Regions from separate parts of the Alteromonas sp. ABM1_013 genome, predicted to be linked through region 2. Evidence: predicted binding sites of a transcription regulator. Region 2 holds the regulator's gene; each other region holds the start of a gene.
The links. Region 2 encodes sigma-54, which starts transcription at its own class of promoters, with help from an activator protein. Its sites were predicted from a motif close to GTTGGCACGNNNNTNGNNT; they were not measured.
Positions count from the first base shown of each region.

Region 1 (8,218 bases), on a different contig from region 2:
ACTAGACGTTGCGTCCCATACAGTCAGGCTCGCTTCTGGCATGGTGATGCTCGGCATTAGGAACGGGAACATTGAAAAGCCAGCAGTGAGAATTACGCCAGTAATAAACAGTGCACTTGATACAAACGCCATACCCGGGTTGCCTTTCTTAGAGAAGAACGCGCAGGCAAGACCAGCTACTACACCTAATACAGGGGCTACCACCATGAAAGGATATTTGCTGTAATTGCTCATCCAGCCGCCCGCTTCAATAGCTACCTCTTTCTTAAGCGGGTTCGATGTAGCGATAGTGTCTACCGCAGAGGTAATCACAAAGCCATCTAAACCAAAGGCCACCCAAACACCTGCAATAACAAACAAGGCTACGCCTACCAGGCTCAATACCACTGACACGGCGCGAGCTCTAACTTCAATAAAACCATCGGTTTTCATTTGTAACCAGGTTGCACCGTGGTTAAGTAAAATCGCTACTGACAATAAGCCACTTACTAAGGCAAAAGGCGTTAGCAGACCAAAGAACGAACCTGTATAGGTTGATTTAAGGGTACTATCTAGCTCGAAAGGTACGCCTAATAATAAATTACCGAACGCTACACCAAAGATAAGCGCTGGAATAATACCGCCCGCGAACAAGGCCCAGTCCCAAGCTTTGCGCCACTGTGGGTTAGGCAATTTACTGCGATAATCAAACCCAATTGGACGCATCCATAGAGCAATTAGCGTTAACGCTAAAGCAAGGTAAAAGCCGGAAAATGCCGTAGCATAAATCATTGGCCACGCCGCAAAGATTGCACCACCAGCGGTAATGAACCACACCTGATTACCGTCCCAATGTGGTCCAATAGTGTTTATCATTACACGACGTTCTTTGTCATTTTTCCCGATAAGGGTAAGCAAAGCGCCCACCCCTAAGTCAAAGCCGTCAGTTACGGCGAAACCAATGAGCAGCACGCCAACTAGGCCCCACCAGATAACTCTTAATAGTTCGTAATCAATCATGCTTTTGCTCCTTGGTCGTCAAGGTCGATTAAATCAAGCTCACTTTCATGCTGCTTATCCTCAGGTGGGACTGGACCTTTTCTCGCGAATTTCTTCATTAGGTAAAAGCCAATGATGAACATTGCTGTGTAGAAGACGGTATAGGCAACAATAGTGGTTACCACGTCGCTAATCGCCAAGTTAGACACAGAAGTATGCACTGGCAGCACTTCTGCGATAGACCAAGGCTGACGACCATATTCCGCAACGAACCAGCCTGCTTCACACGCCACCCAAGGAAGTGGTAAACCATAAAGAGCGCCTCTTAGTAGCCAGCGAGGCTTGGTGATTTTATGTTTTGTGCTGTAATAAAATGCGCATAAGAACAGGGCAAGCATAATAAAGCCTGCAGCAACCATGATACGGAAGCTCCAAAATAGCGGCGCTACCGGAGGAATACTGTAGTCAACGGCTTGCTGAATGGCAGTTTCTGAAGGGTTAGAAACATTATCGGTATAAGGTTCTAACAACATGGCGTACCCAAGACTGTCTTTGTTCGCTTCAAAAGCAGCGCGCTGCTCTGCTGTAGCGGTGCCGTTTCTTACTTCATCAAGCACTTCGTATGCTTTGATGCCGTTTAAGATACGCTCTCGGTTTTCTTCTTTTAAATCTTTTATACCTTTTACTTCTTCAGTTAATGAACGTGTAGCAATAATGCCCATTGCCCATGGAATCTGAAGTGCGTACTCGGTTTCTTCTTTTTCATCGTTCGGTATACCGAAAACGGTGAATGGTGCAGGTGCTGGGTGGGTTTCGTACTCAGCTTCTACGGCAGCCAACTTCACTTTTTGTACGTCACCAAGCTCGTAGCCACTTTCATCACCCAGCACAATAACTGATAATGTGGCCGCTAAACCAAAGCTTGCAGCTATAGCGAATGAACGACGCGCAAAAGCGATGTGTTTATGATTAAGCAGGTAATAGCTTGAAATGGCTAATACGAACATAGCGCCAGTCACGTAACCTGCAGATACCGTGTGAACGAACTTAACTTGTGCAACCGGGTTGAAAACAACCTCAGCGAAGCTGGTCATTTCCATACGCATGGCTTCAAAGTTAAATTCAGCGCCTACTGGATACTGCATCCAACCATTAGCGATTAAGATCCATAATGCTGAGAAGTTTGAGCCAATGGCGACCAGCCAGGTTGCCATAAGGTGTTTAACCTTAGACATTTTGTCCCAGCCAAAGAAGAACAAACCTACGAATGTAGATTCTAAGAAGAACGCCATCAGTCCTTCAATAGCCAGTGGTGCTCCAAAAATATCGCCCACATAGTGAGAATAGTATGACCAGTTCATGCCGAACTGGAACTCCATGGTTAAGCCTGTGGCTACCCCAATGGCAAAGTTAATTCCAAACAGCTTTCCCCAAAACTGGGTCATTTGCTTGTATATCTCTTTACCTGTCATTACGTAAACGGATTCCATAATGGCAAGTAAAAAGCTAAGCCCTAACGTTAAGGGTACAAAAATAAAGTGGAACATCGCAGTTAATGCAAATTGCCACCGCGATAGTTCTATTAACGTATCGCTCATGGGTTATCTCCCTTGTCTCTTTTGCGCGATAAGCGCTTGACCTTAAATAAATTTATTGGTTATTCAGTGGTTATCACGTGAACATTCATCACAGCTAGAGCATGGTTTGTGCCATACATCACTTTTCTCGTTAATCTGTACTAACAACTGATAAATGACAGTCTATTCGTACTGTGCAGGACAATTATTCCATGGCGAAAAGTTGCGCACTTTGATCCATCGCAAGGATTCAATACGATCACCGAGCCAATTTTGTCACTTTTAATGACAAAATTGGCACACGTAAAAAGAGGAGAGGGGCGTCGTAGCCTTGTTTAATAGGTTGAGAAGAGAGCTTTTGCTTCAGCTAATACAAAATTAACTTAAATTACTGCGGCAAATAGGTCAGCGTGAACGCGCCGCGCAATTCACCAAGCTCAAACCCAGTGGCCTCATCGTTAGGGTAATGTTTTAAAATGGTGTCCTTTACTGAAGGTGCAACTTGGGCGCCGTGGCACGCCATGCAAACTTGACCTTGTTGAATAGCCATCATGTACCGGAACTCGCCACTATCGCTGTCATACTTGTAGGTATCCATAGGCATAGACGGCTGTTTACCCTCTAGCTTAGCCTTTTCCAATAGAGAGGTGAAAAGGGCTAGCTGCTCGCGCTCCCACTCGTCTGGCGCGTTATTCGGGTTTCTCACTTTTAGCGCAGTACGCCCTACTTCCCACCCATTTTGGCTAAGCCCCTCGGCGATAGGCTCGGCGGCCAACTGACACTCTTCTACACCCGCTTCTAAACCACCAGACTGAATTGCCTGTTTTAGCCTAGATTTAAGCGCTCCACCAAGTGCTTTAGCGTGAACTCTTGCCTGCTTCACTTTTGTTTGTACTTCGCTGTCAGCTAGCTCGTTGGTTTGTGCATTAGCGAAAGGGCAACCGGCGCTTACGGCTACCCCCAACGCAATTAAAAAGGTGCGTTTTTTCATTGTGTAACTCTCCTATTGACGGACGTATTTGCACTCAGGCATTGTGATTCAACTAAAACAATCAACAAGCTCTATGCCAATATGTTAAGTTGGCAAGATAAAAGTAGCATTAACTAATACGCTGACAATGAACATATCAATTGTACAAGCAATGATAGATGCAATAGACAAACCCGCTATTTTCATCAATCAAAACTATATTATTGAGGCGGTCAATGCGCCTTACAGAGACACGTACCCCGTTAATATTAAGTTAGGCTATAGCACCTGCTATCAAGTATCTCATCGCAACAACAAACCCTGTGACCAATGCGGCGAGCAGTGCCCTATGCAAGAAAGTAAAAAGTCGGGCCGAGCAGCTAGTGTGGTGCATATCCATACCACCAGCGAGGGCCAACGCTACTGTGACATTCTGATGCGACCTATCTTCGACGGTCACGGGGATTTAATAGGTTATCTGGAAATTCTAGATAAGCTTGCCTTTGCGTCTAACCGCCCCTCTGCTGGAAAAATGATTGGCGAGTCAGAAGCATTCAAAACGATGCTGAATAAAATTAACCGCGCTGCAAACTCAGATATATCTGTTTTACTGTTTGGTGAAACCGGAACCGGGAAAGAACTGGTGTCTCAGGCTCTACACTCAAGTAGCCATCGGGCTGAAAAACCTTTTGTTGTAATTGAATGCACTGGGTTGTCTGATGCGTTGCTTGAAAGCGAGTTATTCGGCTATGAAAAAGGTGCGTTCACCGGCGCGACCACCAATAAAAAAGGACTGGTAGAGGCTGCAGAGGGTGGCACTCTATTTTTCGACGAAGTAGGCGATATTCCCCTCGCCATGCAGGTTAAACTACTCCGGCTTTTTGAAACCCAGACCTATCGCCCTGTGGGAAGCGTAGTTTCGAAGAAGGCCAACTTCCGTTTGGTGTGTGCATCACATAAAAATTTAAAGCAAATGGTAGAAAAGGGGGAATTCAGGCGTGACCTTTACTATCGAATTGCTGGCTTTCCTATCAATCTTCCGTCCTTACGAGAAAGAAAGTCAGATATTGCGCTAATTGCAACGCACTTTTTGGCCCAGTCCCACGAAAAAAAGCGTTTCCATAAAAAAGCCCTCGAAAAATTAAGCAGCTACGCCTTTCCGGGCAATATTCGCGAGTTACGTAACATCGTGGAGCAAGCCATATTACTTGCCGATGAGACCGTAATATACGAGTCAGACTTACCTGACCTTGACGATGACTTTACAGGCGAAGACCTAAGCCCAGTGGCAAATAGTAATGTTAGATACGTTCGAAAAGTGGATGTTAAGGGGCTGGCAAAGCCTGCGAATGAAATTATGACCCTAGAAGAAGCCGAGCACGCTTATCTTGCTGAGGTTTATGATTCTTTCAAAGGCGATATAAACCAGCTTGCGGACCAGTTGGGCGTGAGCACACGTACCCTTTATCGAAAATTAAATAAAGCCGGTATCAAAGCTGGTATTAACGAACACAATTAATCAGTAGAAATAAACTGTCGTCACAGGCTATGATAAAAGTGCGCAATTTAAAAAGATAAAAAATGTCGATTAAACGCCTGATAGCCTTAACACTTTGCCTTTGTATGCTTTTGCAAAATGCATTAGCACTCGGCCTTGCTTCGCATACTATGCAGCATGCCCGTGGATTGGTGGGCGACGATATTGAACTTATCTGTACTGGCAAAACCATGCGCTATATATCGGTAAGCGCAACAGAGCTTGAAGGTGAGTTTGTATTCATAAGCCCAGAACTACTAAAAGCACCTGTTGAGCACGTAGATTGTACCAACGGCACGTTGGCCGACCTTCCTCAAATGGACAACGTACCTGTAGATGCATTAGTAGTGATATCCCTTGTGCGCTATCGCGCCTTGGCGTCTCGCCTTGCAGCAGCGCCCTACACATCATTTGCGTTTGCCGCCCCGCTTGGCCGCGCTCCACCAATTGCATAACAAAACCTTAAAACACACTTAACGCGCATGGTTTAACCGTGCATATAGTTCGTTTATTTAATGGAATTGTTATGAAGTATTCTTTACTGGCATTCGCTATTTCAGCTGCCTGCACATCTGCACACGTTTATGCAAACACATCGGCGTTCGTTGACAGCGCTTCAACAGAAGTGATTACAGTTATTGGCTCTTCGCTTAAGGATAATACAGTAGAAATTGAGCGAGAAACGGTGACCGCCGCAACTAATATAGACGCTGATTTTGGCGATCAGTTAGCGCAACTGCCTGGCGTATCCGTTTCCCGAAACGGGCCGGTAACAGGTCTTATTCAATATCGAGGTTTGTTTGGCGATAGGGTTGGCCTATCCATTGACGGTGTCGATATAGCGGGTGCGGGGCCTAACTCCATGGACTCGCCATTATCCCACGTACTGCCAGAGCCAGGGCTTACTGCTACTTTGTATCGCGGTATTGTACCGGTGAGTGCTGGGGTGCAAACGCTAGGTGGAAAGTTGCGTATTAACGCGGATGCAGCATCTCTTTTTGGTTTAGAAAGCGGTATTACTGGCAGTGTAAATGCAAGTTTAATTGGCCCGGGTAGCGGACAGCAATACCAAGGCAATGTGCTTTACAAAACGAACCAAGCTTTCATTAGCGGCGCCTTCATGCATCAGCAGCGTGACGAGCGAGAATCAGGCGATAACGCTGTTATACCTAACAGCCACTACCAAAGAAATGGCGGTAAATTCAGACTCGGCTATGAATGGGGAAAACACCAATTCGATGCTAGCTATCAACAACTAAATACGAATGAGAGCGGCACACCAGCGCTCGCCATGGATATAGGTTTTATTGATGCAGCATGGTACCGACTAGGTTATCGCTACAACGCCGGCGAAGCAGAGTACTTTGCTATAAATTGGTTTGGCAACAGTAACCAACATGCCATGGATAACTTTTCCCAGCGCATGGTAATGTCAGCTGATATGGCTAGAGAGAATAATGCAGACGCTATCGCTCAGGGTTTGGATGCCAAGTATGTTATGCCGTTGGATAACGGCGAGCTTGAATTGGGCGCTTATCTACACCACAGCCGCAACAACTCTGTAATTACTAACCCTAATAACGGTATGTTTTTTGTAGATAACTTTACTAATGTACAAAGAGATACCGCGAGTATTTATGCCCAATGGACAATAAACAAAGAAGATTATTCGTCTACGCTTGGTGCGCGATACACCCGCGTTAATATGGAAGCCGGAGAAGCGGGTTCTAACATGGTGATGATGAACCCAGCAGTTGCTACGTTAGTCAGTAATTTTAACGCCGCTGAGCGTGACGAAAACTACAACATGTTAGATATAGCCGCTACCACCCGCTACCATGCGAGCGACTCGCTCGATATCGTGCTTGGTATTTCTCAGAAAAACCGCGCTCCTACCTATTTCGAACGTTATACCTGGCTGCCACTTGGCATCTCGGGCGGCATGGCTGACGGCTTTAACTACATAGGCAACCTCGAGTTAGACAATGAAACTGCGCGTAAATTAGATGTGGGTGTTGATTACACCTATAAAAATTGGACTATCTCTCCACGCCTTTTCTATCAAGACATAGAAGACTACATTACCGGCTCACCTAGTACGAATATGGCGGCGAACATGGTATCTACCATGATGGCTGGTACAGAGCCATTTCAGTGGACGAATACCGACGCTGTTATCAAAGGTGTGGATATGACGGTGCAAGGACAGCTTAGTGAAAACCTAAGTTTGCGAGCAGTAGCAACCATTCAGCATGGCAACCGTGATGACATTGATGATGCTTTGTTCCGCATTGCACCAGAGCAGTTAACAACAACAATTCAGTGGAACACGCAAGTATATGATGCACCGCTTCAACTGCAGCTTACATCTGAATTAGCAGGTGCACAAAACCATATCTCGGCACTGCAAAGTGAAGCACCCACAGCAGGCTATGGTTTGTTTCATATCTCAGGGCTTTTAACGCTTTTTGATAATGCGCAGTCGAATCTTCAGGTTACGGCAACTATTCATAACCTGTTCGACAAACAATATGCCCCGCACACAGCCGGCATCAATCGAGTAACGAATGCCGATGTTGAAGTAGGAGAGCGCGTGCCTGGTGCTGGAAGGGAGTGGTATCTGTCGTTGAACTATCGCTTTTAAGCAGCCAAAAAATAACGGAAAAGGCAAAAAACATGCTGAGCTTAAGAAGCTAACTTCTTAAGCTCTTTTTTCTATAACAAGCTAGCTATAGCCTGCCATAGCAGGCGAAGGGCTAAAAGCGTCACTACAATCTTAAACGCCAGCATAAACTTCTCCGCCGGCACACGCTTTAATACCTTCAAGCCAAAAAACGTGCCGAGCGCACCACTGGCAATCATAATAATGATAAGCCCTGCCCACTGCGCAAAAGAAAACCCTACAAAGGTAAACACGAAGGCTTTAAGGCCGTGCTGGAGTGTCATGCAGCTGGCAAATGTGCCGGTTATCTGCATTTTGCTATATTTATTTCGGTGTACAAATGCAGCCACCAAAGGCCCTGTGGCACCTACAAACATTGAAACCAAGGTGGTCACCAACCCCGCCAACGTTCTACCCGCGGGCCTCATTTCTTGTGCTTTGGGTTTACTCCCCCACACTAAAAATAAAATGAATGCGGCAACTGCAAACTGAAT
Region 1 is NZ_JBSWXH010000004.1:326,482-334,699, forward strand. It holds gene cydB (cytochrome d ubiquinol oxidase subunit II) at 1-999, opposite strand, end outside; gene ACXAGK_RS13310 (cytochrome ubiquinol oxidase subunit I) at 996-2,576, opposite strand; gene ACXAGK_RS13315 (Tll0287-like domain-containing protein) at 2,944-3,546, opposite strand; gene ACXAGK_RS13320 (sigma-54 interaction domain-containing protein) at 3,698-5,044, shown strand; gene ACXAGK_RS13325 (hypothetical protein) at 5,107-5,517, shown strand; gene ACXAGK_RS13330 (TonB-dependent receptor) at 5,589-7,706, shown strand; gene ACXAGK_RS13335 (sulfite exporter TauE/SafE family protein) at 7,778-8,218, opposite strand, start outside.
Region 1: a site for sigma-54 is predicted at 3,609-3,627, ahead of ACXAGK_RS13315 (Tll0287-like domain-containing protein). Genes of this name have one in related genera too.

Region 2 (8,218 bases):
ATCCCGGTGAAGCCAACCATGGCGATTTGGGCATGCTAAGCAAAGGAGATGTGCTATTAGCCATTTCCAATTCTGGTGAAACCAATGAGTTAGTTAACTTGCTGCCCGTGGTTAAGCGCTTAGGTATTCTGGTAGTGGCGATGACCAATAGTGCTGATAGCTCGCTAGGCCAACACGCAGATGTAGTGCTGGATATTAGTGTAGAAAAAGAAGCGTGTTCATTGGGTCTGGCGCCCACATCAAGCACAACGGCCACACTGGTTATGGGTGATGCCCTAGCGGTAGCCCTACTTGACCAAAAGGGTTTCACTTCAGACGACTTTGCGCTGTCGCACCCCGGCGGTAGCTTAGGTAGAAAGCTGCTGCTTAAAGTGAGTGATATCATGCTAAGTGGCAGTGATATCCCACTAGTAAATTTAAATGCAACTGTTGCTGATGCACTTTTAGAAATTTCCAAAAAGGGCCTAGGCATGACTGGTGTTATCGCACCCGATGGTTCGTTAACAGGCGTGTTTACTGATGGTGATTTACGCCGAATACTTGATGCCCGTATAGATGTGCATAGCGCGACAGTAGAAGATGTAATGACCAAAGGCGGCAAAACAACCACAGCAGAGCAGCTAGCTGTAGAAGCCCTAAACCTAATGGAAACCCATAAGATAAGCGCACTAATGGTTACCGATGAAAAGCGCAACCCTGTCGGAGCCTTCAACATGCACATGCTTTTGAAAGCGGGAGTACTCTAAATGACGACAACTCTATACACCGATTTAGACCAGGCACTTTTTGAGCAGTTGGCAAATATTAAGTTACTGGTTTGTGACGTGGATGGCGTATTTTCAGACGGTCGCATTTACTTGGGCAACGACGGTGAAGAACTTAAAGCTTTTCACACCCGAGACGGATATGGCGTGAAAGCCTTGGTAAGTAATGGTGTTAACGTCGCCGTGATAACAGGGCGTCGCTCAGCAATTGTAGAAAACAGAATGAAGGCGCTAAACGTAGCACATATTATTCAGGGTGAAGAAAACAAAGCTGACGCCCTCGGCGAATTAATGAAAAGCCTAGGGTTGAACTCAAGCGAAGTTGCCGCCGTAGGAGACGATATGCCCGATACAGGTATGTATCAGCACGTAGCGGTAAAAATTGCGGTTGCCGATGCTCACCCTTTTGTTGCAAAGCAAGCGAACTGGATCACCACACTTCCGGGTGGATTTGGCGCAGTTCGAGAAATATCGGACACCATTTTGCAAGCTAAAGGCGTTGCAAATGATATTTTCGGAGCTAGTGTATGAGCCAGTTTGGCTTCAATCGCTTAGGTTTAAGTATATCGGCGCTATTTATCTTAGCTATGCTTATGTACATCCCAACGTGGATGGAAGAGCAGCCTGAAACTCAAGGTAGTAGCGAAAATGATGCGCTCAAGCCTGCCTACAAGGCAAAAAACTTAACAACAACCTTGTACAACCAAGACGGTGAGTTAAATCACAAAGTCTTTGCAGAGTCGATGGAGCATTACGACCAATTAGGCTTTGTTTTATTCCAGCAACCTAAATATACCCTTTATACAGAAAGCGCTTCATCACCCTGGGTTGTAACTGCGCAGGAAGGAACGCTTTATAACAATGAATTAATTCAGCTTGAAGATAGCGTTGTTATTGAAAATCAAACCAGCGATGATTTTGTCAAAAGTTTATCCACGGAATACATCCAGATAAATTTAGACACGAAACAAATGACATCTGATCAACCCGTTGAGATACTGGGTACGCAATATCTTATTTTAAGCAATGGGTTTAACGCGAATTTACGCACACAAGAATACGAGCTTTTAGATCATGTACAAACGACTTATTCCCCTAGCAACTAGCGTTCTACTTGCCATCGCTAGCGGTGCGGTAATAGCCAGTGAAGAAGATTTTTCACAACCCATTAAGATAGGGTCAAACACCCAGTTTATTGATGGTAAAAACAAAACCGCGCTGTACAAGGAAGATGTACTTATTACCCAAGGTTCACTCCTAATCGAAGCTGATGAAGTAGAAGTAATAGCTACAGATGGCAGCGGCCGTGAAATATTTATCGCCCGTGGCAACCCTGCAAGCTATTCTCAATCACTAGAAGACGGTACACCGGTATCAGCGAAAGCCAATGAAATTCGCTATGAAGTAATTAATCGCACTATTTCTTTGGCGGGTAATGCTGAGCTACAGCAAGATACCAGTAAAGTGCAAGGTGATAAGATTACGTTCGATATGATTACTGAACAATTGCTTGCAACGGGTGGTGCCGGTGAAGATGGTGAAGGTCGTGTTACCACAGTATTTACTCCTGACACCATTCGTAAAACATCGTCTAAGAAAGACAACGAGGACAATGAATAGCAATGGCAACTTTGAGCGCTAAAAACCTTGCTAAATCGTATAAATCGCGACAGGTTGTTCGCGATGTAAGCCTTTCAGTGTCTACCGGTCAAATTGTTGGTCTTCTCGGCCCTAACGGCGCTGGTAAGACCACCACTTTTTACATGATTGTAGGCTTAGTCAACTTAGACAAAGGCAAGATCGAAATTGATGATAATGAGCTTACTCACCAGCCAATGCATGAGCGCGCACGCCGCGGTATAGGCTACCTCCCGCAAGAGGCATCAATATTTAGAAAGCTTACGGTACATGAAAATATCATGGCCATTTTGCAAACCCGTAAAGATTTAAATTCACAGCAGCAAGAAGAAGAAGCAGACGCCCTACTTGATGAATTTAATATCAACCATATACGTAATAGTACGGGGATGAGTTTGTCAGGGGGAGAACGGCGTCGCGTAGAGATTGCTCGAGCTCTGGCAGCAAAACCACAATTTATTTTGTTAGACGAACCATTTGCCGGTGTTGATCCAATATCAGTTAATGATATAAAGAAGATAATACAGCATCTGCGAGATAGGGGTATTGGTATCCTTATCACGGACCATAACGTACGCGAAACATTGGATGTTTGCGAAAAAGCGTACATTGTGAGTCATGGCGAGCTTATTGCGCAAGGAACTGCGGAACAGGTTTTAAGTAATCAAAAAGTAAGGGACGTATACCTAGGCGAACAATTCAGGCTATAGTTAGTGTAACCTAATTGTCATTTTTCAGTTTCGCTCTGGTATATTTAATTTAGAGCATTTAAATAAGACGTAGATGAAACCATCTTTACAGCTAAAATTTAGCCAACAACTTACCATGACACCTCAGCTTCAGCAGGCAATTAAACTGCTGCAGCTTTCTACGCTTGATCTCCAGCAAGAGATACAAGAAGCCCTCGATTCTAATCCGCTTTTAGAAGTGGAAGAAAGTAACGACGAGCCACAAGTAGAAAAGAACAATGTCGATAGTGACGATAGCGCTGCTGAAGCGACCGCTTCTGCATCGAGCGATACGCTAGAAGCGGGAGATGCACTGGAGAAGAATGATCTTCCCGATGAGCTACCTATCGACAGTACCTGGGATGAGTATTATTCGGCTTCTTCCGCGCCTGCACCTGGCCCATCTAATGATGATGAACAAATCTTCCAAGGTGAGACCACAGAAGACATCCAAGAACATCTTCTTTGGCAAATGCGCCTCACTCATTTTTCAGATACTGACCGCGCTATCGCTACAGCAATCATCGACTCAATTGACGAATCAGGTTATTTAACCGTTACTCTTGACGACATCTTAGAAGCGGTCAACGACGATGATCTAGAAGAGCCTATCGAAATGGACGAAATAGAGTGTGTACTTAAGCGCATTCAAATGTTCGACCCCATTGGTTCAGGTTCTCGTACACCTCAAGAGTGTCTTATGGTGCAATTACGCCAGTTTTCAGAAGACACACCGTGGCTTGCTGAAGCGAAGCAGCTTATTGAGGAATATTCAGACTTACTGAGCAGTAAAGACTACCGCACGCTAATGCGTAAGAGCCGATTGAAAGAAGAGCAGCTGCGCGAAGCAATGCGTTTACTTCAAACCTTGAATCCTCGCCCAGGTAGTGCTTTAGTTACTAAAGAGCCTGAGTACGTTATTCCTGATGTCTCAGTAACCAAGAAAAATGGCCGTTGGGTGGTTGAACTGAACCCCGACAGTCTGCCTAAATTAAGCGTAAACCAACAGTACGCAGCGATGAGTCGTCGTGCCAAGAACAGCAGCGATTCACAATTCATCCGCTCACACATGCAAGAGGCCAAGTGGTTCATAAAGAGCCTTGAATCTCGCAACGATACCTTAATGAAGGTTGCAAATTGCATTGTGCAGCAGCAAATGGGCTTTTTTGAGCACGGCCCGGAAATGATGAAACCAATGGTGCTAAATGATGTCGCAGAAATGGTAGATATGCACGAATCGACTATTTCGCGTGTAACAACGCAGAAGTATATGCATACGCCCCGTGGCATCTTCGAATTGAAGTATTTCTTCTCAAGCCACGTAGCAACAGAGTCAGGTGGTGAGTGTTCATCTACAGCGATTCGTGCATTGATCAAGAAGTTAGTGGCTGCGGAAAATCCTAGCAAGCCGCTAAGTGATAGCAAGATTGCTTCATTGTTGGCCGAGCAAGGCATAAAAGTCGCTCGGCGAACAATAGCAAAATACCGGGAATCATTGTCGATCCCGCCGTCGAACCAACGCAAAAGCCTTATTTAAACGGGCTTAATAATATAAGGAAGACGAAATATGCAAATCAACCTTACTGGTCATCATGTCGAAATCACCGACTCTTTGCGTAATTATGTCGATACGAAGTTCAGCAAACTTGAACGTCACTTTGATCACATTTCTAATGTGCATGTCATCCTGAACGTTGAAAAATTAAATCAAAAAGCTGAAGCGACTGTTCATTTAAGTGGCGCTGAAGTATTCGCATCCTCAGAAAATACCGACATGTATGCGGCGATTGACAGCATGGTTGATAAACTCGACCGGCAGGTAATCAAGCATAAGGAAAAACTGAAAAAACATTAGTAGTTAATTGAGCATGGATATACAAGCCATCGTAAGTCTGGACCGCACCGAGTGTGCGGTTCAGTGTAATAGTAAAAAGCGAATTCTTGAGATCATCGCTGATATCGCTGCCAAGCATAACGATAACATCGACCAGGCAACGGTTCTAAATAGCTTGATGGCTCGAGAACGTATGGGTAGCACGGGTATTGGTAACGGGATAGCACTGCCTCACGGTCGCTTGGCCGGCCTTGAGAAGGTAATAGCAATCGTTGTAACAAGTACACCAGCTATCAACTTTGATGCCCTAGACGAAAAGCCCGTAGACATATTCTTTGCTCTTCTCGTTCCCGAAGAGCAAACCGAAGGACACCTTCAGACACTGGCTACCGTAGCCGGTAAGCTAAGCGACAAAGAAACGATTAAAACAATACGTCGTGCAACAACCAGCGACGAAATTATTTCTGCATTAAGTTAAACAATAAGTGCCTACACCTCATAGGTAGGCGCTTTATTCGACAACTCGTATGTGATGAAACCAGAATATAAGGGAGAATTTAGGTGAAGCTGATCATAATCAGTGGTCGTTCGGGGTCTGGTAAGTCTGTCGCACTTCGCGCATTGGAAGACTTAGGTTACTACTGTGTTGATAATATCCCAGTAAATTTGCTTCCCACCCTCACCCATACTGTTGTTGATGAATACGATCAAGTTGCAGTAAGTATCGACGTAAGGAATCTTCCCAAAAATCCAGATGACTTGGTAGAGATTCTAGATTACCTGCCTTCTTCTTGGTCGATGACTATAGTGTACATTGACGCAAGCGATGACGTTCTGGTTAAGCGTTTTAGCGAAACTCGCCGTCTTCACCCTTTAGCTAAGCTAAATAAGTCTCTATCGGAGGCTATTAGGGCGGAGTCTGCGCTTCTTGCGCCAATTACTGAACGCGCTGATTTATACCTAGATACAGACAAGCTAACAATACATCAACTCGCCGAATTGATCCGTGAACGTATATTGGGTAAGAAAAGTTCACGCCTTGTTCTTGTCTTTGAGTCATTTGGCTTTAAACACGGCATACCTAAAGATGCTGACTACGTTTTTGACGCGCGTTTTTTACCTAACCCGCATTGGGAGCCAGACCTTAAACACTTAACTGGGTTAGATGCCCCCGTGGAAGTATTTTTAGGCTCACAACCCGTAGTAACCAAATTTATTTGGCAGATTCAAAACTTGATGACCACATGGCTTCCCCATTTAGAACGCAACAATAGAAGCTATGTGACTGTGGCTATCGGTTGCACTGGCGGCCAACACCGCTCAGTCTATATTGCCCAAACCTTGTCGAAAACGTTCAGCGAAATACACCCTGATGTTCAAATTCGTCACAGAGAGTTGAACCAGTAATGACTATTCAAAAAACGCTTACAATCGTCAATAAACTAGGCTTACACGCCAGAGCAGCCACGCAATTGGTTAAGCTTGCTAATCAGTTTCATGCCAAAATCATTTTGAAAAAAGGCGATAAAGAAGCCGATGCAAGCAGCGTCTTAGGCTTGATGATGCTGGAAAGTCACCAAGGTGAACAGGTAGATGTTATTGTCGATGGTGATGACGCGGTCGATGCACTTGCTGCAATTGAGGAGCTAATTGAAGGCAGATTTAACGAAGACGAATAGTCTCAACCCGAATATCTCTTGACGAATTAATCAACAGCTAGCTTAGTAATTCCAAATTCTTGCGTAAAAGCCACGCAATTATCATGACAGACTTAATATAATTGCGATATTCTACGCACACTTAGGCTACACAGCCTTTATTTTCCATATCAGCTTAGTAGGAATAACGCCTTATGGCAGAAGCGCTTGTTTCTAAATACGTACAAACCCAATTACGCGCACTTAACGCAGCGTTGATAAACGGTCAATTTGTATCTGTACGTAAGCTTCTGCTTGAACTTCCCCCTTCAGACGTTGCGCATATTCTCGAATCTAGCCCTAGCAGGACCCGTGATGAGTTGTGGGAGCTAATTGATAGCGACTTTCACGGTGATATTTTAGAAGAACTCTCTGATGATGTTCGAAACGGTATTATCACAAAGATGCTCCCCGCCAATGTGGTTGATGCACTTGAAGAAATGGATACCGATGACTTGGCAGAAACGCTGAGTAGCCTTCCTGAACCTGTGCTGGCAGACATTCTCGATTCAATGGATGCACAAGACCGCGTACGTGCAGAGCAGGCGCTGTCTTACGGTGAGGAAACCGCTGGTTTCATCATGAACACCGATACCATTACCTTGCGTCCTGATGTAACCATTGATGTGGTTCTTCGCTACATTCGCTTAAAAGGTGAGTTACCGGAAAATACAGACACTTTCTATGTGGTCAATAGAACCGACAATCTGGTCGGTATCATCCCTGTTGCCCGTCTTCTCACCGCGGATACCGACGACAAGGTGTCTGATGTTATGGACGAAGAGTCGGAGGCCATTCCGGTAAACATGCCCGACGATGAAGTGGCAAGCCTGTTTGAGCGTTATAACTGGCTTTCAGCGCCGGTAGTTGATGAAAATCATCGCTTAGTTGGGCGAATTACCATTGATGACGTGGTTGATATCATTCGTGAAGACGCCGAACACTCAATGATGAGTATGGCGGGTCTTGATGATGATGAAGATACCTTTGCACCGGTTATGCAAAGTACTAAACGCCGCTCCGTCTGGCTGGCAGTAAATTTAGTGACTGCGCTAATGGCAGCAATGGTAAGTGACTTATTTGAAGCCACGCTAAGCCAGCTTGCCGTATTAGCTATATTAAATACTATCGTACCGAGCATGGGCGGCGTGGCTGGTAACCAGACACTAACCCTTGTTATTCGGGGTATGGCGCTCGGTCATGTAAATGCCAGTAACTCGCGTTGGCTTATCAGTAAAGAAATCTCGATTGGCTTTTTAAATGGGGCAATTTGGGCAGTGCTTATTGCCTCTGTTATCGCACTTTGGAAGCAAGATTACATGCTGGGCGTTATTATCGCCTTTGCGATGATGGTAAACATGATTGCGGCAGCGCTTGCCGGCGCAACTTTACCCATGATCATGAAGCGCCTTAAAATAGACCCAGCGCTTGCTGGAAGCGTTATTCTAACTACGATAACAGATGTAGTTGGTATCTTTGCCTTTTTAGGTACGGCAACGCTGTTTTTAATTTAAGCCTAAAAAATAATCATCCTTAATTAGGATCTAGCGATTTTTG
Region 2 is NZ_JBSWXH010000001.1:437,723-445,940, reverse strand. It holds gene ACXAGK_RS01925 (KpsF/GutQ family sugar-phosphate isomerase) at 1-746, shown strand, start outside; gene kdsC (3-deoxy-manno-octulosonate-8-phosphatase KdsC) at 747-1,295, shown strand; gene lptC (LPS export ABC transporter periplasmic protein LptC) at 1,292-1,870, shown strand; gene lptA (lipopolysaccharide transport periplasmic protein LptA) at 1,839-2,384, shown strand; gene lptB (LPS export ABC transporter ATP-binding protein) at 2,387-3,112, shown strand; gene ACXAGK_RS01900 (RNA polymerase factor sigma-54) at 3,186-4,667, shown strand; gene hpf (ribosome hibernation promoting factor) at 4,698-4,985, shown strand; gene ptsN (PTS IIA-like nitrogen regulatory protein PtsN) at 4,999-5,442, shown strand; gene rapZ (RNase adapter RapZ) at 5,526-6,371, shown strand; gene ACXAGK_RS01880 (HPr family phosphocarrier protein) at 6,371-6,643, shown strand; gene mgtE (magnesium transporter) at 6,817-8,175, shown strand.

Region 3 (8,218 bases), on a different contig from region 2:
CGAATCAATTGCACTTTCAGCTGTGTATGCAGCGAACCACCTGCCAAGCGTTAAGGCGATTGTCGGTTTGACAGAAAGTGGAACTACGCCAACCTTGATGTCTCGTATTACTACGTCACTACCAATAATTGCCATGTCTCGTCACGAATCTACGCTTAACACTATGGCATTGTGTCGTGGTGTGAAGCCAGTTTACTTTGACTCATCTAACAGCGAACCAGGCAAATTAAAGTACGATGTTATTGCTTCGCTAAAAGACAAAGGCTTAGTGAAAAGCGGTGACAGCATCATCCTTACTTATGGCGATGAAATGGAAAAAGTAGGCGCAACTAACACTTTGAAAATTGTAGAAGTTGAATAGCCTGAAACGAATATTGAAAGCGAAGCTTAAGCTTCGCTTTTTTTTGCCTGAAATTTTAATGGGTTTGGAAACTAAAAACGCCCCTTACACCTTTATGATTTAAGGGGCGTTTTTGTTAATACTGTTTAGGCTAGATTGCCTGTGCAGTGTAGGTCTCTGTCTCTTGAGTTATATCGTTCGCATATTGTGTAAGATGGTGGCTAATGATGTTTTCAGCCCGTTCAACGAACTCATCACGTTTAAACTTCCAACCTCTTAAATCGGCTTGTTTTGCCTGCTTAACATAAAAATCTAAGCGTGTTTTTCTAAGCAAATGCGCCTTTTTGGATAAATCAAACTCTACCAGTGATAAGGTCTGTTCAACCTTAACAATATCGGCGTGAACAGTGCGTTCTGCGTCATCGGCCGTTGCTTGGCTAACTGAAAGCTTACCCTGCCCAAACATGCCGATTAGTGCTATGACAACTGAAACAACAATAGCTGAATAAACCCACTTTAAAATGTTCATGCCTCACTCCTTGACTAACTGTGAACTGCTCATAATTTGGATAACAATTATTTGGTTAACGACTTCTATTTGGTTAACTTCTTCGGCGATGAAAAGTTATCGTATGCCAAACAGCGCGCTAATATTAATTGCTAAATGTAATTTATAATTTGAGATTGCAGCTTCTATACCACAATATATTTCTTTTAATATCAGGAAGATATGAAACAAGACTGCTACTGCAAAATGTATATAGAGAACTTTCTACACACTTTAAGAGAAATTTTCCGTGTCTTTCCTTCAGGTTTAATTTAAGCGTTTCTAAACTTAAGTTAGTGAAATAGGCTCAAACAAACAGTAGATAAAGAATATAGTGTCTAATGCATATTTGGTATTACCAAAAAGTTTATTTCTCGCGCTAAATATCGCGAAGCGCATAGACATAAGTATAAAAAAAAATCGAAATCAACAATAAAAATGAAGGTTATATAATCACTCTTCCCTTCAGACCTCTTTAACGTTAACGACTTGATAACATTTTGCAATTGGTTTACAGGAGTGATAAATTGGCATTACAAAGTAAAACTTCAACCCAAAACTGGACTTACCAATAATATTAACTTAAGTATGAGTTGTATTGGTAAGCGATTGTCTACTAAGAGGTTTAAATGTCTAAAATAAAAACAATGCCTACTGCCTTTTCGTTATTTATCGTCTCTGTTTCCCCATGGACAAAGCCCCTGTTGACGTGCCTTCCACTACTCTTCGCTTCAGGTCTTACTAATGCTGAGGCACTTCCAGCTGAGAAGTTTGATTTAAGCGAATGGAAAATTACAATCCCTACAGATAAAGACAACAATGGGAAAGTTGACGAAATATCCGTAAAGGATATTCAGAGCTTTGAGCACAAAGATTTTTTCTATGTTGACGATGACGGCAATATGGTATTTGCTGCGCCTAATAAAGCGCTAACCACTCAAAATTCATCTAATACTCGTAGCGAACTTCGACATATGCTTCGCGGCTCTAACACACGCATAAAAACTCACTCCCCAAAGAATAACTTTACTGTTGCCAGCAACCCTATTTCAGATCGCTTTGCGCAAGTCGGCGGAAAATTAAATGCCACGCTTAAAGTGCAGCACGTCGCTACCAGAGCTAAATATCCCGACAAAGCGCCGGCTTTTTCAGTGGTAGTAGGCCAAATACACGCCAGTAAATGGAAGAAAAAGGTCAAAGGATTTGGTTGGGGTAATGAACCACTCAAGATTTATTATAAAAAGTGGCCACAGCATGAAACTGGTTCTGTATTCTGGACTTACGAGCGCAACTTGCCCAAGAATGATAAAAACCGTACTGATATTGCTTATCCAGTTTGGGGAAATTTATGGACCGACCCAGAAAACCCGGGTAGCGAAGGTATTAAACTTAACGAGAGCTTTAGTTATGAAGTGAACGTTCACGGTGACGTGATGTACCTAAGCTTTAAATCAGACGAACACAAAACCGTTAATTATGCTATTAATCTTGCCAATGGGGTAAATGCTTATGGAGAGTTGGACCAACACGATCACCCCTACGGCTATACGCTAGATTGGAATTATTTTAAAGCTGGCGCTTATAACCAGTGCAGTACTAAAGATGATGACGGCTTTTGGTACGCTGCATGTATGGGTACAGGAAACTGGGAAGAAGATAAGAAAAATGGTGACTATGTACAGGTTGCGTTTTCCAACTTAACGGTAGGTGAAAGCAGCGAACCTACTGAAACCTTCAAAGCGAACCTAATTACGCAAAAACCTGGGGCGCAAAGACCTGTGGCGAAAAGCGACAATGTTAAGATTGGCGCTACGCTAAACAAAAAAGAAGCGATATCCATAGATGCTATTCCTACTTCCGCGTTAACGGCAATAAAAAGCGTTGCGCCTAATTTTGCGATACAAGAAGTTGAGAAAGAATACAAACACGATCATGTATATCTTGATGTTGAAGGTGAAGACGCTAATGGAAATGAAATAGAATTCGATATGCTGCAAGATGGAGAGCAGTGGAAAATTGTTGAAGTACAGCGGGATTTAACTATGGAAGATTTACCTTCCGCTGTAAAAACACTTATCAATAAGCAGGAAAACTCTGACCAAGTTAGGCGTATCATTGAAAGTAAACAATACGGAACTGATATTACGATTTATGAATTTTATCTTGTGAAAGAAAATGGCACTGAATCCCGAAAAGAAATTAAATCTGAAAACGGTGAAGTTGTCCTATTGGATGAAGAGTGGAAACATTAGTTATGTCGATTTGCTAACCATTTTACCTTACTTTCGTTAGGCAAGAAAAAAGGGGCGCATGCCCCTTTTTCATAATGTCGGATGAAGAAACTTTAGTTCATTGCAGTTTCAGTAACAACACGTAGGTCACTCTCTACGTCTTTAACATCAGAAGCATTTTTAGCAATTTCTACTGCTAGGTCACGCTCAGCGTCAGAATCGACTTCGCCAGTCAGTGTTACCACGCCATTTTCTACGTCAACGTCAATGTCAAAGCCTGAAATATCTGTGTCCATGAGAAGGCGAGTCTTAATTACTGTAGCAATTTTGGCGTCAGTTAATTCACTTGTGCCTTCATCTACAGTGTCTTCCATGTCGTCAGACATCTCTTTATGCATATCGTTGTCGTTAACAACAGTAAGCTTGTTATCTACAGAGGATACACCGTCGATGTTAGCTACCAACTCTTCAGCTAATTTTTTATCGACAGAGTTTTCAACTTTGCCTGTAAGAACGACATTGCCATCTTTCACATCGGTGTTGATGTCGAATGAATCTAGATTGCCATTGAACAACAGCGTAGCTTCTGCTTTACCGTCAATCCATGCGTCTTTAGCACCTTTTTCCCACTTATTGTCTGTGTCCATATCACCAGCATAAGCAGCTGTAGTTAATGTTGTAGCAACAATCACAGAAATAATTGAACGTTTCATAACATTTCTCCTTTGTCGAAACTCACAACTACAGGTGCTAAAACCTTGCCAACATAATATCCTGTTGTTTTATATACATTAATTATTGATTTTCGATTATAACGGACTTCTGGAATTTGCAAACTTTGCCTTATTTCGAGAATTTTTTACTTAACACAAGCAAACAGCGTATGCCCTATGGAAAGTGCTCTATTTATAATTTGCCACTTAATGTCCCTGTGGAAATAACACGGTGGAATTAACATTGAAAAGATCCATAGAACCATGCACAGATACTGACGCTCAATAGAAAGGTAAGGTTAAACTTATTTTAGAAAACCGCCGTAATTATAACCATTGTTTTCACATCATCTACATCGCCTTTGACATGCCAACTAACTTTCTTGGTTTAGGTAAGATGTGTTTTGTCAGTTTTACTCAAGGACCATCTAGACATGGATACTGCACTCACTGCTGCTTCAGTCTTTTTTATCGCTGTAAGCTGGGCTCCCCTTTTACCCTCTTCACACTGGTTGGTAAGAGTATGGGAGTTTCCACGACTTCAAATAGCAGCTATTATTTCTTTATTACTTATTGGGTTCGCTTTTAAAGCATCGTACTACGCCCCATTAAATAGCCTTTCGCTAATTTTGGTGGTAGGCTTAATTGTTAGCTTGATTTACCAGATTGTTTGGATAATCCCCTACACTCCCCTGTACAAGCGTGAAGTACAACGCGTGGGTAATGAGGACACGAGCCGTAAACTTAGCGTGCTTTCCAGTAACGTATATATGCCAAACAACGATTTTCGCAAACTCATTGAGCACGTGCGCAATAAACACCCCGACTTTCTGGTTACTCTTGAATCTAATGAAAAGTGGCAGAAGGGCATTAGCGAAATAGAGTCAGAATATCCTTACCGCAAATTCTGCCCTCTAGAAAATCTTTACGGCATGCATCTATACAGCAAGATCCCATTTGAAGAGGCTACACTTCGTTTTATGATAGAAGACGATGTGCCATCTATGAGGGTAAAAATCAATCATCATGGTCAAGATGTGCTGCTGTATTTTCTTCATCCAAAACCGCCAAGCCCTACGGAAAATACCTATGCTAAACCTAGGGATGTCGAGTTGACCGTAGTAGGCGAGGAAATTGCTAAAACAGAAGGTCCAATCATAGTCGCTGGCGATCTAAATGACGTCGCGTGGTCACCTACTACCAGGAACTTTAAGAAAATAAGCGGCCTATTAGACCCTAGGGAAGGCCGAGGCTTTTTTAATACGTTCCACGCAAAGTACCCATTAGTGAAGTGGCCGCTAGATCACGTTTTTCACTCTAAACACTTTGGTTTAGTAAACATTGAGAAGTTAGAGGGTGTGGGATCTGATCACTACCCTCTTTATACCGAACTTGCGTTAATGACCGACAAAGGATAAAGCGGTTCAATGATGTTTAACGCGCCCCACGATGTTTTACACACCACATGAGGCTGTCGCAAGCCTCTTCACGCTTTTTGAAGTGCGCCAAACCAATTAAACTATGCTCTCTTGGCCAAACAGCTTGGTTAAGAAGCTCTTTATCCTTTGCAAGAAGTTGCTCGCTATCTAGCATAATCTCAATGGCTTTTTTATTGGGTTTTATCAGCGTAGGCTTAGCGTCTTTAACCAAAGCTGAGCGTACACAAATATACTCTCGCTTTACAGGGTCGCGTACCACACCGATATAGTCATTGTCACAAATGATAGCAGGCCAGCCTTCCGTTATTCTACTTTGCCCGAACATGATAAGTGTAAAAGCAACAAGCACGAAAAGTGTTAAACCAATAAACTGCGCGCTTAAATCAGGGGCCACACTTACAATAACCCCAACAACAGCCGCAAAAAATATCCAACCACCGAAGACTCTACGCATAGCGTTTGGTGAGATACCTGAAATAACATCAACCAATTTTAGAGATTGCTTGTCATAGTTTCGAATAATTACAGACGATTGTGATTCCACAGCCTTTGTCCACCAAAGAAAAATACGAAATACAGAAATTAATACGTTACAAGTAAGGCTGAAGATTTACCTACACTCTGAATGAGTAAACACCAATTTTAAAAGACGAATTTTACTCGAAAGGAAACGTGTTAAGTAATAATTGTAGGAATATGCAAACTATTGAAATGTAATGCTTAACCTACTAGGTGAGCATATCAAAATTTATATCGGGGGCAAAGCTATTACGCACTAAATACGCGGTGAAAAACGACATAACAAACATCGTACAACACCGCGCTATATGAAGAATTTAAAATTACCTTTGCGGGCGACGCTCTGGCATCGCAACAAGGGTTTCATCTTTTAGCGTACAAGTACCTTCAACGGTTTCACCTCTTGGCGTTTCAAAAGACACGGTTTCGCCTTCAGCTTTTCCTTCACAAGCTTCTATAGCCTCTGGAGGAGGTTGCCTTGGATGTTCTCTATCGCCTTTCGCGAAGCAACCGGCGGTACTCAAACTAAGTAGACCAATTAACATTGCCGTCTTATTCATATTGCTACTACTCCTTACTTCTGTATCCAAAATATATACAAAATCTACTGTAATCGGTGCCAAATGCAGTGACCGCAAATGGCGCCGGCTCTATCGTTCCAATCATAGAATTCAAATGTGCAGAAATAGTGCAGAACATGAGTATTAACCCATGATTTGCGGGTTAATCAGGCTGTGGATATTGTAGAGATGGCCCCTAGGTCGCTATACTCGAAATATGAAGTTATCTCATAAACTTACTATCATTTTGCTCGCGTTCTCTTGCATGTCTTTAATGCTTGCGCTCGCTACTGCCCGTTGGAGTTTTGAACAAGGTTTCAACAAATTTATTATAGCTCAGGAAAAAGAGCGGCTCAGTCAGCTTGGAGAAATGCTCGCGTTAGAGTACGCACTGAATGAGCGAAGCTGGGAAGGTATATCGCCCTATGCATTTTCTAGCCAAAGTAATCGCCCCCCTCCGCCTGGGCGCAAGTTTGGAGCCCAAGAACATAGAGGTATCAATCAGCATCCTCCACAAAGGCGCGCCAATCAGCTACCTGGTCGGGACCAACAGCACATAGGCCCTCCTACTACATTACTTGACTCACAAAGTAACGTCATCGCTGGCAGTATGCCTAGCGGCGCTGCGACTAACCAAGATATTAAAGTATCTGTCTCTATTGTTAGCGAAGGTCGCAAGATTGGCGCATTGGAAAGCTATCTCCCCCCTTCACCAAGCTCTACAATGGCGCAAGAGTTTATGCGACAGCAGCGCACATCATTTATCGCTGTAGGTGCATTAGCATTGCTGGTTTCATTGATTACTGCGGTGATCATTGTGCCTAAACTTTTATCGCCCTTTAAAAAGATAGTAAAAGCTGTCGAACAACTAGCTAGACGCGAGTACGATGTAAAATTTAGGCAGCCGCCCAGCGATGAGTTTGGCGTGTTGATGAAAGACATTAACTCCCTTGCCGAGGCTTTACAAAAACATGAGGCTACGCAAAAACAATGGTTGGCAGATATTTCTCACGAATTGCGCACGCCGCTATCAATACTTGCTGGTGAAATGGAGTTAGTTGAAGCCGGTGTCAGGCAGTTCGATAAAGTACAACTCGCTTCATTCCAAGACGAGGTTAGCCGTTTGACGCGCTTGGTTAATGATTTATATCAGTTGTCCTTATCAGATATAGGAGGCATGCATTTCGATTTCAAGGTGGTTGATATCGGCGACTTATTAAATGATAGTTTGGCACAGTTTAATCTAGCTCTAGAGGCCAAAAGCATTACCGTTAGTACTTATATTCCTAGCAATATAAAAGTTCATGCGGACGCTCAACGGCTGCGCCAAGTGTTTTCGAATATTTTGAGCAACAGTGTTGAATACACAGATCCTCCAGGCCAAGTTCGGGTCACATTAGTTGAAACCGGAAATAAAGCCACCATCGACATAGAAGACAGTGCACCTGGCATAACCACCGGCAATGAAAAGCAAGTATTTGACCCTCTCTATAGAGAGGATTCATCTCGAAAACGGAGAACTGAAGGCGCTGGCTTAGGTTTATCGATAAGTCAGTCAATTATTAAAGCGCACAAAGGTACGATAAACGCTGCGAGTTCTGAGCTTGGAGGCGTTAAAATATCAATCGAGCTACCGATTAGGGGAAATGTTATCTAATGTCTACTCAACATCCTGTCCTAATTGTTGAAGACGAAGAGAAAATTGCCCAAATACTTGTAGATTTCTTTACTCTTGAGGGTTTCAACACAAAAGTACTGCACAGCGGTGAAAAGGTTATTTCTGAAATGAGAGAAAACACCTTTAGCGCAGTCATTCTCGATCGCATGTTGCCTGCGGTAGATGGACTAACCTTATGCAAACAAATTAGG
Region 3 is NZ_JBSWXH010000005.1:279,654-287,871, forward strand. It holds gene pyk (pyruvate kinase) at 1-361, shown strand, start outside; gene ACXAGK_RS15985 (hypothetical protein) at 492-869, opposite strand; partial or broken gene ACXAGK_RS15990 (polysaccharide lyase family 7 protein) at 1,535-2,611, shown strand; gene ACXAGK_RS15995 (BON domain-containing protein) at 3,232-3,831, opposite strand; gene ACXAGK_RS16000 (endonuclease/exonuclease/phosphatase family protein) at 4,266-5,249, shown strand; gene ACXAGK_RS16005 (hypothetical protein) at 5,266-5,814, opposite strand; gene ACXAGK_RS16010 (hypothetical protein) at 6,113-6,349, opposite strand; gene ACXAGK_RS16015 (ATP-binding protein) at 6,567-8,006, shown strand; gene ACXAGK_RS16020 (response regulator) at 8,006-8,218, shown strand, end outside.
Region 3: a site for sigma-54 is predicted at 3,866-3,884, ahead of ACXAGK_RS15995 (BON domain-containing protein). Genes of this name have one in related genera too.

Region 4 (8,218 bases), on a different contig from region 2:
TCACCATAAGTAAGCCAGCTAAACCAGTTACTGCGGCCACAATCAACCCGTAGTCAGTCCCTACTGCATCATACTCGACACCAACCCAAACAAGACCGGATACAACTGCCGCTGCCGCTGGACTAGCAAGACCTTGGAAGAAACGCTTATCAGCGATGCCAACCTGTGTATTGAAGCGAGCTAGACGCAATGCTGCACCGGCTACATATACAAATGCAGCTAACCAACCTAACTTGCCTAGTTCTGTTAATCCCCAATTATAAGCAACAAGTGCAGGTGCCATACCAAAAGAGACCATATCGGCCATAGAGTCATACTCTGCGCCGAAATCACTTTGCGTATTTGTCATTCTAGCTACTCGTCCATCCAGCCCATCAAATATCATTGCCACAAAAATTGCGACAGCGGCTGCTTCAAAACGACCGTTCATTGACGACACAACAGCAAAGAAACCAGAAAACAAACCTGCTGTTGTTAATAAATTGGGAAGTAAGTATATCCCTTTACGTTTTTGTTCAGACATATGTCCTCATACTTCTACATATACAATTGCGTTAATTATTTCATAGATATCTAGGAACGCATAGCAAAGTAAAAATACAGTGTCTTTACCTGCATGTTTTTACCCTGCTTCGATAAAGCAAATAGTATTCGCTATTCTATCGCCGACATTACTAGCAGCAGCTCCTAGAAGCCTCAGTCGCCTAAGGAATCCCTTCAACTGAGTCTAATAACTAGGTATACGGCAACATACCTTAAATAGGTCACCGTTCATATATCATACAAGTCCATGTTGAAATTAGGTACTTACTAAGTGTGCGCCTATAGAAAGGTGCAACGCTTTCTTAGTATGTACTAGAAGCGAAAAGCGCTTCTTTTATAGGAAAGCAATTATGCTATTACTTCCAAAACACTTTTCTTTGAAGTCTGTATTACTAGTCTCCACGGCTTTGCTATCCACGTTAAGTGCTAATTCAGCATATGCCACCTACTATTATACCAAGCAGAGTTATTCACATTGCGGTTCGTCAAGTCAAACATCAGAACAAAGCAAAGTATGTAATTCACCGTTAGGTGAATACAATTATGACTTGGTAGATAACAAAGTAACCCAGAACTCCCCGACGAATGATTCCATCGTTCAAATAGACGGGCTAAATATAAACATGTCTGCCTTTTCTGATACGCATGGAATTACTGGGGAAACCGTAGTCGGCGCGAAGCTAGAGAAAATATCTGACAAGTGGGCTTATGGTGTTACCAATAATGATGAATCAAATTACCGCGGCAGTGCAGACCATGCCATTGATAACCTTAACTACTTTTCTGGCGGTAGCGATAACTCGGACTACTACAGATTCACAAACGTAGAACGCGATTATGATTTTGTTTTGCTATCGTTCGATTCTGCGGTAACGCTTACCGGCGCTAGCTTTTCTTGGCTATACAATAGTAACGATAGTCAAGTCTCTGTAGCAGCGCTTGGAAATACGGAGAAATTAACCTCTGGTGTGAACACGTGGAGTGATATTGTTGAAAATGCCCTAACGTCTGCCTCATTTGATATAGAGAGCTGTGAATATTTAGATCACCGCGCTGACTTTACGTTCACCGAGTCGGCCCAATATTGGTTGGTGGGTGCTTACAATACTGTATTTGGTAAAATTGACGGAAGAGTGGGCAACGACGCGTTCAAACTTGCCAACATTGGTTTCTCTGTCACAGAATCAACAGGTACACCAGGTACTACCGAAGTGTCTGAACCTGGAACTATCGGACTACTCATGGCTTGCTCACTCTTCGTCATGTGGCGCCGCAAAAAACTTATTTAACGATATTAGACTTTAGATCACTGGCAGGTGGTACAACCTGTCAGTTTTTTTTACTAAGACCGAACACTCCCCAAAATACTCCTTCAAATTCAACAACATAAAAAATGGCACAGTAAATGCTTAGAGACAATATAGTGTTTTCATAGTATTTGTGGTCCAAAAATGAAATTGAAACAAATTTTAAGCATTCCCCTTTTTCTCCTACCGTTTAGTGCAAGCATATATGCTAGCGATAGAGCGTTAGAAGAAGCTACTTACACGCTTGTTGATGGTAATGGTAATACCACTGTTACTAATATCTTTAAGAGTACAGATGCTTCTCAAGGTATTTTAATCGACGGCATTAACGTCAAGGTTTCAGTTTCAGCATGGAGTGACACAGGAAGTAAGGCACTAACCTATGACTTCAACACGAACTCATGGGATGAAGGTACAGAAGATCAGTCTGTGAAAGAAGCGTCTCTGGTCGATTACATAAACTGCAGCATCAATAAACGTGGAAACTGTAGATCTGGCACGCAAGCATACGGTTACGGTATGACGAACCAAGATCAAGCTTTGTATTACAATAGTAATGGAGATCCTGTGCCTTGGGGAGACAGCCACTCTGTTGACAACTTCAATGACCGTGGTTTAAGAGACTTTGACATGGTCCTACTATCGTTTGAGCAAGAAGTCGTCTTAACAGGCGGTACTTTCTCTGCAAATTACTACGATGGCGGCGAGAAAAACGATGTCACTGTTGCAGGCCTCGACTATGACAAAGCGAACGCTTTGTTTACCGGCACTAGTGACTTTACGTGGTCAGATGTAAGTGACACCGTAATTGCTGGCGCACTTGGCCATTTCGACATTAGCGAAACAAAAAATTCAGATAACTATTATGAATCTTCATTCACAAAGAAACTGACCGCCGCTAAGTATTGGCTTGTTGGCGCCTACAATACTGTATTCGACCAAAGCGCAAGCGGCTCTGTTAACAAAGTTGGCTTTAAGCTTTCATCGCTTACTGTTGGGTTAGAGCAAAAAAGAACGCCTCCTCCAACAGAAGTTAGCGAACCAGGTGCCCTAGCACTAATGAGCTTAGGTTTAGGTCTTGTGCTTTACAGACGTAAACGTCGCGTTTAATTGTTTAAAAACGCTTAGAAAACACGTATCTTTAAAAGGTGGCTTAGGCCACCTTTTTTTATGCTATTTTTAAGCCAGTGGCTAGGCTAAGTTTCGAAGGTTTATATGGATTTTTTTAATAATAAAAAGCGAATTGTACATCGCGCTATTATCTCTGCAGTTGCCTCATCGTTAATCACTTTCAACAGTTTTGCTACTACATCAGAAGATTACGAAAAAGCGCTCACCGCGTTTAATCAAAACGAATACGATGAAGCCTATATTCATCTTAAAAATAGCTTACAGAAAGACCCTGAAAATCTAGCTGCAAAGATACTAATGGGTGAAATACTGCTTATAAACGGCTACCTAACCGCGGCCGAGATGGAGTTCGTAGAAGCGCTTGAAATGGGTGCCGATATTAACCTTCTTGCAGAGCCGCTTGGCAACACATGGTTGTTCTTGAACAAATACAAAGAGGTTGTAGAGTTTTCTGATTTAAACAAGCTGTCGGGTGATGCAGAGCGCGAGTGGCTTTTAATTCGTGCAACCGCGTGTATTAGGTTAGAAGATGAGCAGTGCGCCTTACGAGACTACAACACCATCGTTTCCCGTACGCCAGACTTCGTGCCTGCCATTAATGGTCTAGCCTCTATTGCCCTTCAAAATGAAGATTTAGCCAAAGCAACGTCTCTTATCAACAAAGCCATGTCGTTAGAACCTGAAAACGCGATAACATGGCGTTTGAAAGGGCAACTGGCATATCGACAAGGAGATACTGATGCGGCAACTGCACATTTACAAAAAGCCCTGACGTTTAACCGCGATGACCCTATTGCACTGCGTAATCTAGTGGACTTGTATTTAGAAGCGAAAGACTACGATACAGCAAAGCTATTCGTAGATGAGATCATTGAAGATACGCCTAATGATCCTTTGGCCATTTTACTTAATAGTTGGTTGCAAAGCAGAGACAACCAACAAGCTATTGATAACGAGAAGCTAAAAGAGCTTAATGATTTTATGGCACAGCTTGATCCTGAGCTCATAACTTCTCAACCCATGTTGCTCTACATAAGCGGTTTAACAAACTTCTTTAATAACAACATGGAAACGGCCGCAAAAGACTTTAATGGCTATTTGCAACAGGAGCCTGATGACCTACAGGCAGTATTGATGCTAAGCCAGGTCTATATGGCGACACAGCAAGATAAGCAAGCGCTTGCCCTACTTGAACGCCATCAAGATGCGTTGATGGAAGACCCCGACTCGGCACTTCTTCTAGGAGACTTATTTATTCGCCAGAACAAAGCGTTTAAAGCTGAACGCTTATTGCAAAACCTCGAATATAAGTACCCGAATGAGAACAAACTCCAGCTGTTTAAAATCAAATTAATGGCTGCCAGAGGTAAACAGGACGAAGCGCTATCAATTCTTGAAAAGAATTTGCCGACCTACAAAGATAACGCGGGTTTTCTTTTCACTTATTCATTAATGAATTTACAAGCACAGCAATTCGATAACGCGCTGAAGGGTGCAAATTTACTAAGTAAGCTTTTTCCTGATGAAGCTGAAGTGTACAACCTAAAAGCCGGTATTTTGATTAGACAAGGTCAATTGGAGGAAGCTAAAGACAACATCGAGAAAGCGCTAGCGCAAAACCCTACCCTCTTTCCAGCAAAATTCAATTTAGCAGCTACAGAGAGTCGTTTAGGAAATGTAGAAAAATCTAACCAACTTGTAGAAGAGCTACTTGCTTTGTCCCCTCAGCATAACGAAACATTAATGCTAAAGGCGTTTAATTTAACCAAAGCGGGCGCCGTAGAAGACGCGAAGCAAATTTATCTTGATATATTAACGCTCAACCCTTCGAATGTCGGTGCTAGAGAGCGCATTTCATCTTTATACCAGCAGCAAGGCGACATTAAGAACGCACTGTATCATTTAGATTTGCTTATAAAAGATGATTTCGACAATGCTGACTACCTTCTTCGTAAAGCTGCGCTTCAGCTATCAAATAATCAGCGAGCTGATGCGGAAAAAACGCTAAGCATTGTAAGAAACTTTATTAACGACGATGCTGGAAAGCTTATCGCTTATGCTGACCAAGCTCGCAATTTAGGAAATAACGAAAGCGCTCTAGGTGCCATGGCGCGCGCTTACGAAATAGCCAACACGAGTACTTTTGTAACTTTGCGCTATACCAGCTTATTGTTAGATTTACAGAAAAACGATAAAGCACAGTCGCTATTAGCGACCATTCCAGCAAACCAGCGAGAGAATCCGGTCTATCACTTTCTGAAGGGAAGATTAGCTGCGAATAAGGGTAATGATGAAAGCGCAATTGACGCTTTTGAAAAAGCACTAGACGTGGATGCTTCTTTTGCACAGGCATTTATTGCGATCTACAACTACGCATTAAACGAACAGTTTGTTGATGTTTTTTTGAAAACCGCGCGAAAACTAGTGAGTGAAAATGAGAGCAACCTGCTAGCTAAAAATCTGCTGGCTCAGTACCTTTTCTTTATACAAGAGTTCGAGGAGTCAACAGCACTCTATAAAGAGCTTATTGAAGAGCCCAACCTACTTAACCCTGCTGAGGCCTTCAACCGCTTAGCTATCATGCATATTGAAAAATCGCTAATTACCGCGAAAAACTATGCGCGACAAGCTTACGAACTGCAGCCTAATTCTTCGAAAATACTAGATACCTTCGGGCACATTAAAGCGCTACAGGGAGATTATGAGGGTAGTCTTAAAATGCTTAGAGACGCTTTCGCAAGGGACGCTAATGACCCTAACATCCGCTATCACCTTGGCTACACGCTTGCAAAACTCAATAGAATTGAGGAAGCGAAAAAAGAGCTAGAGTATGCAGTAAATGTAGAGCGACCTTTCTTTAGACGTCCGCAGGCTAGAGCATTATTAGAGAGCCTGTAAGGCTCTCTACGAATAGATTCAAACACAGCACGAACAGTTGCGTTTGTGCTTTTCCATCTTACCAATGCCTGGGTTAAAGGTATTGGTAGGGTCTAGCTCTCTGTAAAACTGCTGTAGAGTACTCTCTGCTTTATACAAATGCCCAACATTATGCTCGGCAGGATATTTAGCACCGCGGCTATCTAATAGTGCCAACATTTCTGCTTTTACTTTTTTGGGGTCGCTGCCCTTTTTCAGTATGTAATCTTGATGAAAAACATGGCAAAAGAAATGTCCGTAATAAAGCGGCTTTTTAACGTGTTTGGCTATGTGCTCAGGCAACGCTTCTACCCAAAATTCGTCATTGCGGCGCAAGGCAATATCTAACGCTAAAATATCCCCTACTTGTTTATGATGCATCATTTGATAACGCACCGCAGCGCCTGCCGCTGCAAAGCGAAGTAAAAAGGCTTTAGACGCTTCCTCTTCATTACAGGTAATATAGTCACCATCTAGCTTCTCTTCAGTAAACAATTTGGCTAAAAGAGTCTTTGCCTCTTCAATACCTCCATCGCTCATTTTAAGGATAAGGTGGTGCTCGTATTTGTCGCGGTAGGCTCTTAAACTTGCGGGGAGCTGGTCAGAGAAAAACTTACTCCCAAACTGCATAACTCTGTCGCTTAAATAGCGAGGCATAAAAGGCAGTTTGTTAAGCACAGCATCCACCCGCCCTTTTAGTGCAAACATTTTAGGTAGTGAATCAGTTCCCAAACGCTCAATACTTAACATGGTATCTTTGCCGTACACATCCGCAATATCAAACATCTCTCTATGCAGGTATTCGCCAACTTCGGGAATGTGTTTAAACGTCGACAAAATATCTTTGCGGATACGGGTAAGCACATCAGCATCGTTTGTGCCGATATAAAACGTTTGTTCTTTTTTAGGCACTTCGAATGTATCTAATCGCACGGCAAAAACGGCAATTTTACCCGCGCAACCGCTGGCTTCATATAGTCTTGATGGGTCGGCATTGAAGCGACTAGGCGTACTAGCATTTACATCTCGAACGATTTCTTCATAGTCACTGGCTGACGCTTTTTTACTCGTTTCTGGGAGGGATTTTGAATAATTACCAGAAGAAAGGTTTCCGATAATTTCTTCTGGTGTTTCACCCAAGTCTATTCCTAAATGATTAACCAGCTTTAAATCACCGATAGCATCTATTTGTGCAAATAGCGACAACTCCGTATAAGCGGGGCCTCGTTTAACCAATGCGCCGCCAGAATTATTAGCTACACCACCAACGATAGACGCCCCCAAACAGGACGATCCAATCACCGAATGTGGCGCGCGGCCAAGGGGCTTTAACATTTTTTCAAGCTTAAATAAGGTTGCCCCAGGAAAACTCAACACTTGGTTACCGTCGTTTATTAAAACGATATCATCCATGGCTAAGGTGTTAATTACCACCACAGGTCTATCGTAATCATTTCCGCTCGGGGTAGAACCTTCAGTCAAACCCGTTATAGCGGCCTGCATAATGATGACGCAGTTATATTCAACGCAAACCTTAAGCACTTCCCAATATTGCATTAGCGTATGTGGAAAAAGTACAGCCAATGCTTCACCTTCGCCCGAGCGCCATCCTTTTCGGTAGTGCTCAGTTTGGCGTTTTCCAACGGCAAGGTTGCTTTCCCCGAGCACGCGTTTAAATGCGTTAACAATTGGGGCTGTTTCCATGTATGACTCCTAACACTCACGCTGAAATTACTTTAGCAGAGTAAACTAAAGGAAAAGACAGTGCCAAGGCAATAAAAAAGGCACTGTTTCTAGTGCCTTTGAATTAAAGATTTGGTTTGCTGATTAACTGCTTACTACAAATAGTCCGCTGTCATCTGCATCAATACGAATGGTTGATTCGGGTAATAACTCGCCCGCCAGCAATTGCTGTGCGAGTGGATTTTCCACCTGAACTTGTATTGCTCGCTTGAGCGGTCTTGCACCAAACACAGGGTCGAAACCTGCATCGGCTAACTTGTCCATGGCTGCGGCAGACAAGGTAAGTTTGTAACCTTTTTCCGCTAGTCGTGCTCTAAGGGAAGCAAGCTGAATTTTAGCAATAGACTTAATTTGCTCTTTGCCCAACGGATGGAATACCACAATATCATCCACACGGTTGATGAACTCGGGCCTGAAGTGCTGCCCTACTACGCTCATTACCGATGCTTTCATATCGTCATACTGACTTTCGTTGTGCTTATCTTGAATGATGTCCGAACCCAAATTAGATGTCATGATCACCACGGTATTTTTGAAATCTACGGTGCGCCCTTGTCCATCAGTCAGCCTGCCGTCAT
Region 4 is NZ_JBSWXH010000002.1:860,501-868,718, reverse strand. It holds gene pssA (CDP-diacylglycerol--serine O-phosphatidyltransferase) at 1-523, opposite strand, end outside; gene xdp1 (exosortase-dependent surface protein XDP1) at 894-1,832, shown strand; gene xdp1 (exosortase-dependent surface protein XDP1) at 1,995-2,960, shown strand; gene prsT (XrtA/PEP-CTERM system TPR-repeat protein PrsT) at 3,066-5,879, shown strand; gene dld (D-lactate dehydrogenase) at 5,898-7,601, opposite strand; gene clpB (ATP-dependent chaperone ClpB) at 7,725-8,218, opposite strand, start outside.
Region 4: a site for sigma-54 is predicted at 1,936-1,954, ahead of xdp1 (exosortase-dependent surface protein XDP1). Genes of this name have one in related genera too.